2 regions of the Erythrobacter sp. JB1-7 genome follow, and region 2 is predicted to be linked to the other one. Evidence: predicted binding sites of a transcription regulator. Region 2 holds the regulator's gene; the other holds the start of a gene.
The links. Region 2 encodes LexA, which represses DNA repair genes until DNA is damaged. Its sites were predicted from a motif close to GTTCCNCNCTTGTTCT; they were not measured.
Positions count from the first base shown of each region.

Region 1: AC0V6W_RS14990 (ImuA family protein) is a predicted target of LexA. The motif match lies at 1,845-1,860, and genes of this name have one in related genera.

Region 1 is NZ_CP200291.1:3,073,277-3,076,682, reverse strand. Features, by position in the region: gene AC0V6W_RS14995 (Y-family DNA polymerase) at 1-420, opposite strand, end outside; gene AC0V6W_RS14990 (ImuA family protein) at 802-1,809, opposite strand; gene AC0V6W_RS14985 (sodium-dependent transporter) at 1,913-3,346, opposite strand.
Region 2 is NZ_CP200291.1:192,389-195,794, forward strand. Features, by position in the region: gene moaC (cyclic pyranopterin monophosphate synthase MoaC) at 1-250, shown strand, start outside; partial or broken gene AC0V6W_RS00965 (molybdopterin molybdotransferase MoeA) at 295-671, shown strand; gene AC0V6W_RS00970 (molybdopterin molybdotransferase MoeA) at 672-1,280, shown strand; gene AC0V6W_RS00975 (hypothetical protein) at 1,295-1,432, shown strand; gene lexA (transcriptional repressor LexA) at 1,650-2,363, shown strand; gene AC0V6W_RS00985 (ComEC/Rec2 family competence protein) at 2,447-3,406, opposite strand, start outside.

The DNA.
Region 1 (3,406 bases), 2.9 Mb from region 2:
TTTCAGCCCTAACCGTTTGAGGACTGTCAGCACATCGTCATCCAGCCTGAGCGCGGCCACCGGAAGATCGCCCAAAGCGCGCATCATCGGTTGATCGGGCGCGATGATACGGGCGGAAGGCGGGCCGAAATGCGCCAGCGCCCAAGCCGCGCCAGCAGTGGGCGCAATGGCCGCTCTGGTGGTGAGTTTGCGCCGGGCAAAGACGGCCTCAACATCGGCCAGCACGCGCTCTTCCCCGCCAAACAGGTGAGCGGCAGCGGTGATATCGACCAGCACGCCATCAGGCGGGTCAAGCGCGCTCCACGGCCCCCAGCGCTGCGCCCAAACGCACAGCTTTTCCAGCAGAGCAAGATCGCCTGCCGGGTCTGCCGGAGCGGTCTGGATAGCAGGGCAAAGAGTGCGCGCATCGGCCAGCATCATGCCTGCGTGGACACCAGCGCGGCGGCCAGGCGCATTGACCGCCTCAACCCGCAAACCATGCGCGGTCTCGGCGATGAGAGCGGTTGGGGGGAGAGCTGTGGGGGGAGAGCTGTGGGGGGCGGCGCGGTGGGCTGGGGCGTGGTAGGCGCGCGCGCACTAGGAGCCGGACCAATAGGACCGTGCGTGGTTGGCGGCAGAGCGGTGGACTGGGGCGCGGTGGGGGACGGCGCGGTGGGGGACAGGCCAATAGGGCCGCGCGCGGTAGGCGGCGGCGCGGTGGGCGGTGCAGCGGTCGGGGGCGTGGTGGGAGAGCGCGCGGTCGAGGGCGGCGGCGTGGTGGGGGGCGGCGCAGCGGGGGCCGTATCCGCCCCCTCCCCCGCCTCACATCCGAGCGAAAGCTGCCAGCGATCGACCGACAGTTGCACGAACCAGATAGCGAGAATGCGGCGCGGCGCAGCCTGGCGTGAGTTCGCCGATATTGGGCCTGGGGATGTTGGATTTTGGCATGTTGGATTCGCGAATGTTGGATTCGCCAAAATCGGGATCGCGGGCAATAAGATGCCCGGTGGAAAAGTTGGTAAAACCGGGCTCTCCAGCATGTACTTCATCATCTTGTAAAATCCATTTTCCAGGCAAATACCCCCTCGCGCGAAACAATTCAGCCTGCCAGGCAGGCGGTCCGGGAGCGTGAAAATTCACCCCTCTGATCTGCGAAAAAGCCCTTGGACGGGGAGCGGAAGGCGCGCTGCAAACCCGCCAGCGCATCCGCGCCGAAGACAGGTCAGCCTCCGCATCCAGCCGCACCAGCCACAGCGGAACACCATGCTTCTGCGCTGTCAGGCTCAACCGGCGCGAAGCGGTGAAATCAAGCGCGCGCGGATTGCCGACAACTTCCCCCATCACGCAAGCAAGATCGCGGCATTTCAGCCCTTCCTCCAGCGCAAACAGAACATCTTTCACCGTCTCCGCTTCGACATGGATCACCCGGCTTTGCCAAGCGCGCGGGAACCCGTGGAGAAAGGGCCGGCCGCTGCGCTGGATTGCGCGCGCTTCCTGCACCCACAAGATTGGCCGGTGGTTTTCCGCCTCTGCCAGGGAGGCACCGCCTAGCTGCGGCTTGCGCAGGAAATCGCTCGCCAAACACAGCGCCGCCCCTACCCCGCTGGCATTGTTGGTGCCTGCGAAAACCTCATTATGCAGCGCCTGATCAGCCAGCCCCGGCTGCCAGCGCCCCTCCCGCTTTCGAGCAAGCGCAGTGGCATCTCTGGCAGAATAGCTAACAGGCAAACGCAGCGACAACCGCGCAGAAGCGCCCCTGCTTTTCGCGCGCAAGGGAACAGGAAACGGATGAAGCGCATCAGCGCCAAAGGAGCGTGCTGGTTGTGTCATAGGAACGGCTTGAAAGACTCACGAGAGTCCTATCTGTTCCCATTATGTTCCACACATGGCAAGCGATTGCAACGGGATTATCGCCCCCAATCGCCGCCAAAAATCAGCCGCCCAATATTTGCGGGAAAAGGCCTGTGACCAAAATGGTCCCCACCGCCAGCGGGCATAACCACGCGATCAGAAACCGCCACACATTCAACCAAAAGCCAGACAATCCCGTCTTTTCTTCGACCAATCTGCGATCCGCGCGCCAGCCTACAAAAATAGCCGTGAAGAACGCTCCCAAAGGCAGCATAACTTTGCCTGTAAAGCCATCGACCGTATCGAGAATATCCGTCTCTGCAAACAGCGGCCAGAAACCAAGCAAGCGCACATCTGCCCACACGTTGTAGCCGAGCAAACACGCAATACCGATCAAAAACGCTGCTCCGCCAAACACCAGAGAAGACTTAGTCCGGCTCCACCCCAGCTCGCCAATTCCCCAGGCAGTTGGGACTTCGAGCAGCGAAATCGAACTGGTCACCGCCGCAACCAAGATCAGCACAAAAAACAAAAATCCGATCAGCGCGCCAGCAGGCATCGTCTGGAACGCAAACGGCAATGTCTGGAACACCAAAGTCGGGCCCGCTGCTGGATCAAGACCAACGGCAAACACAATCGGGAAGATCATCATCCCCGCCAGCAAAGCCACGCCGGTATCAGCAAAAGCAATCGTCAAGGATGTAGGCCCAAGCCCGCCGGACCCTTTGATATAAGAACCATAGGTAATGAGCCCAGCAACCCCCAAAGACAGCGAGAACAAAGCCTGTCCTAGTGCCGTGTTCATCACTTGAGGGGTTAGTTTAGACCAGTCAGGCGTGAACAGAAACGCAACCGCATCGCCCATATTGCCTGCAAACGCACCGTAAATGGTGATGCACACCAGCAGCACAAAGAACATTGGCATAAGCACAGTAGCGGCGGTCTCAATCCCCGATCCAATACCGCGCGCAACGATAAAGAGCGTCACGCCCATAAAGACGAAATGCATCGACAAAAGCAGCACAGGGTTGGCAAACAAGTCGCCCATGCGGCCCTGAATAGCTTCCTGGCTTTGCCCCACCAACGCACCGCGAAGAGGATCTCCGGCGAAAAGAGCGCTGACAAAATCACCGCCCATCACACCTGCATAATAGAGCACCCACCCCGCAACCACTGAATAGAACGAGACGATGAGAAACGCTGCGATAACGCCCATCAAACCAAACAGCGACCATTTGCCAGACACGCCCGATTTTTCTGCAACCTTGCGGATAGAACTCACCGCGTCATCTTGACCGGTGCGGCCCAGAAAAATCTCTGAGATGACAAGCGGAAGACCAAGCAGAAACACGCAGGCGACATAAAACAGCACAAAAGCTCCGCCGCCATTTTCGCCGGCCAGTGTGGGAAACCGCCAAACATTCCCCAGCCCAACTGCTGCGCCCACAGCCGCCAAAATGAACGCACTGCGCGATGACCAGCCTTCGCGTGCTGGTGAACCGGATGCTGCTACCATGTTTGAAAAGTCCCTTGTAAAGCGCATCCCCGGCGCGCTGTCCCGTATCCTGCCTTCCTG
Region 2 (3,406 bases):
CTGCCATCCGCTGGGGCTGGAAGCGGTGGGGATTGAGTTCACCTTTGAGGATACCGGCGTGCGCGCGCTTGCCACTTGCTCGCTCACCGGCAAGACGGGCGTGGAAATGGAAGCGATGGTCGCTGTCTCCACGGCGCTCCTGACGATCTACGATATGACCAAAGCGATCGATAAAGGCATGGTGATCGGCGAAGTGCGGCTCATCGAGAAGCGCGGCGGCAAATCGGGCACGTGGAAAGCGAGCCAGTGAGCGGGCTTCTGCCTTTGGTCGAAGCGCAGGAGCGGCTCCTCGCCATGGCCGTGCGAGGCCCGGTGGAGCAGCTTGGCGCTAGCGCAGCGCGGGGACGCTATTTGGCTGCCGATGTGACAGCGAAGCGAACTCAGCCGCCCGCGGACCTGTCAGCGATGGATGGCTATGCAATTGCAGGTGCAGGCCCGTGGCAGCGTGTGGGCGAGGCGCGCGCAGGCCAGCCCTATGACGGAGCGCTGACAGGCGGCGAATGCACTCGCATCTCGACAGGGGCGCACATGCCGCAAGGCGCAGACAGAGTGCTGATCCAGGAGAACGCAGTCATTGATGGCGTTTCTGTGGTCTTGGGCGAGGGAGAGGAGATGCCCTCCCCCAGCGCCATGTGCGCGCGCGCGGCTTCGACTTTGCGCAAGGCGACCGCGTGCTGAGCGCTGGCACGCGGATAGGCCCTGCACAGATCGCGCTCGCGCTGTCGGCTGGATGCGGTGAGCTACCCGTGCGCGGGCCGCCCAGCATCGCGATCCTTGATAGCGGGGACGAACTGGCAAGCGACCCTGCCGAGTGCGGTCCGGGCCAGATCCCTGCCAGCAATGGCGCGATGATCGCAGCCATGGTCGAAGCGCTGGGCTGCACCACCATGCGGCTTGGCCCGGTGGCCGATGACATGCAGGCGCTGGCAGAGGCCTTGGCCCAGGCGGAAAGCGCAGACATCCTCATCACATCTGGCGGTGCATCGGTGGGCGATCATGACCTCATCCAGCGCGCTTTGGCGGATTGGGGCGCGGATCTCGCGTTCTGGAAAGTGGCGATCAAGCCGGGCAAGCCGCTCATGGTGGCACAGCGCAAAGGCCAGGTGGTGCTGGGCCTGCCCGGCAATCCGGTCTCAAGCTATGTGACCGCGTTCCTGTTCGCTCTCCCGCTCGTGCGTGCAAGCCTTGGCGACAAAGCGCCCTTGCCGGCTGAGGAGACCCGGATCGCGTCCACGGCCGTGCCCGCAACCGGCCCGCGGCGCGAGTTCGTTAGGGGGTGAGCGATGGGCGGCATGTGAGCCCCGCATCTTCACAGGATTCCAGTGCCTTGCGCGCGCTTGCTGAGGCCAATTGCCTGATCGTGCGTCCCGAAAACAGCTGTGCGGTGGCGCAAGGCGAAGAAGTGGCTGTGTATAACCTCCGAAATGGCTGAATTGCAGCGGTTTGCGGGCTAACAGGGTGTTGACTTGTTCCGATTGGTTGCCTACTTGTTCCTCATTCGTTCACCTTATCGGTGATCGGGCAGCGTTCCAACCGCACTTTGCCCTTGGGTCACACCCTTTTGGCGCTGTGCCTCTTTGAACGCGTGAGTTCTGCACTGCGGGGGCTTTGTTGCCTCGCTCGAAAGTGCGTCAAAAGGAGTTTGCCTGATGCTGACGGCAAAGCAACACGAACTGATCCGCTTCATACAAGAGCGGCTTGAAGCAACAGGCATTTCGCCCAGCTTCGAAGAGATGAAAGAAGCGCTCGATCTCAAAAGCAAATCGGGCGTTCATCGTCTGATTTCGGCGTTGGAAGAACGCGGCTTCATCCGCCGTCTACCCAACAGGGCGCGCGCACTCGAAGTCATCAAAATGCCCGAAGATGCAACACCTGCTCCGCGTAAAGCATCGGGTGAAACGGCGGCGGATGATACAGTCGTCGATCTGGCGGCAGCGCGCACAGCAGCTGCGGCTCGCTCGCAGCCCGAACCTGCCAATGATGTCATCAGCATTCCGCTGCATGGCCGGATTGCAGCAGGCGCACCGATCGAAGCGCTTGAAGGACAAAGCGCGCTTCCCGTGCCAGCGGCACTGCTTGGCCCCGGAGAGCACTATGCGCTCGAAGTGTCAGGCGATTCCATGCTCGAAGCAGGCATCTTCGATGGCGATTTCGCCCTGATCAAACGGACAGACACTGCGCGCGATGGCGAGATTGTGGTTGCGCTGGTCCGCGGTGAAGAGGCGACCTTGAAGTATCTGCACAAGGATAAAGGCATGGTGCGGCTTGATCCGGCCAATGCAGCCTATGATCCGCAGGTCTATGGATCGGGTGAGGTGCAGGTGCAGGGCAAACTTGCAGGATTGCTGCGCCGCTATCACTAATTGTGTCGCGGGGGTGGGTGCGTTCCGTTCCGGCGTAAGCCTATCGGCACCCCTCCCCGCTGCGCGTCATAAGCGGGCTTGGGTCAGTCCTCAAACCCCTTCCACCAACCGTGCTCGCCTTGGCTGGCAGCAACCGTGGTGACCGTCTCTCTGCTAAGGTCAATCGCAAGACCGCCGTTCTGGCCAAGATAGCCGCGATCCGCTTTGAGCCAGCGCGGTTTGCACGAGCGCGGCAAAAAGCGATCAGCGACCACGATATCGGCCTGATCGCATGCAGCAGCCAAAGCGCGCTCTTCGATCAGATTGCGGTTGCGCGCGAGGAGAAGCACCCAGTCCCTGCCGCCTCGCTCAAGAGTGATAAGGCAGAACTCGGCAGAACACCGCGCACCAGGCCATTCGCTAAGCGGGATAGGATCGCTGGTCACGCTAGACAGTTCAAGCAGGTTATCGCGCGAATAGGAGGAACGGCTGTCTCGCAGCGAAAGCAGCGCTCTCGACCCATCAGGCTGAATGGTGGTGATCCCGACATGGCGCCCTTCCCGCCCAACCAGAATGTCGGGTATGGGGGTGGCCAGCAAAGCCGCTATCCCTGCTGCAACAGGAGCAAAACCAAACAGCCTCGCTCTGCCCGACCACAGCGCCAGCCACAGCCCTCCTGCGACAAACAGGGCAATCGTAACGCCGCCCATTTGCGGCATCAGCTTGACCGCGCCGGGTTGAGCGGAAGTGAAATGCGCAATGGCAAGCAAAGCTTCAAGCGCGCGTTCGGCGATCCACCATACAGGCGCGCCTGCACCCACCAGATCGAGAGCCAGGCCGAGCGCGATCATCGGCATCGCGATGAACGTCACCAAAGGAATGGCGATGACATTGGCCAGCGCTCCATACAGTCCAGCGCGGTGAAAATGGAACATGACAATCGGCATCAGGGCAAGCTCAATGACCAGGCCCGTCAGGAAAAGCATGGCCGTGTTGCGTCCAAATCGCTGCCACCAGGGTTCTTCGCGCGCAGCCAGAAAGGCTCTCACCGGGCCAGACGAATG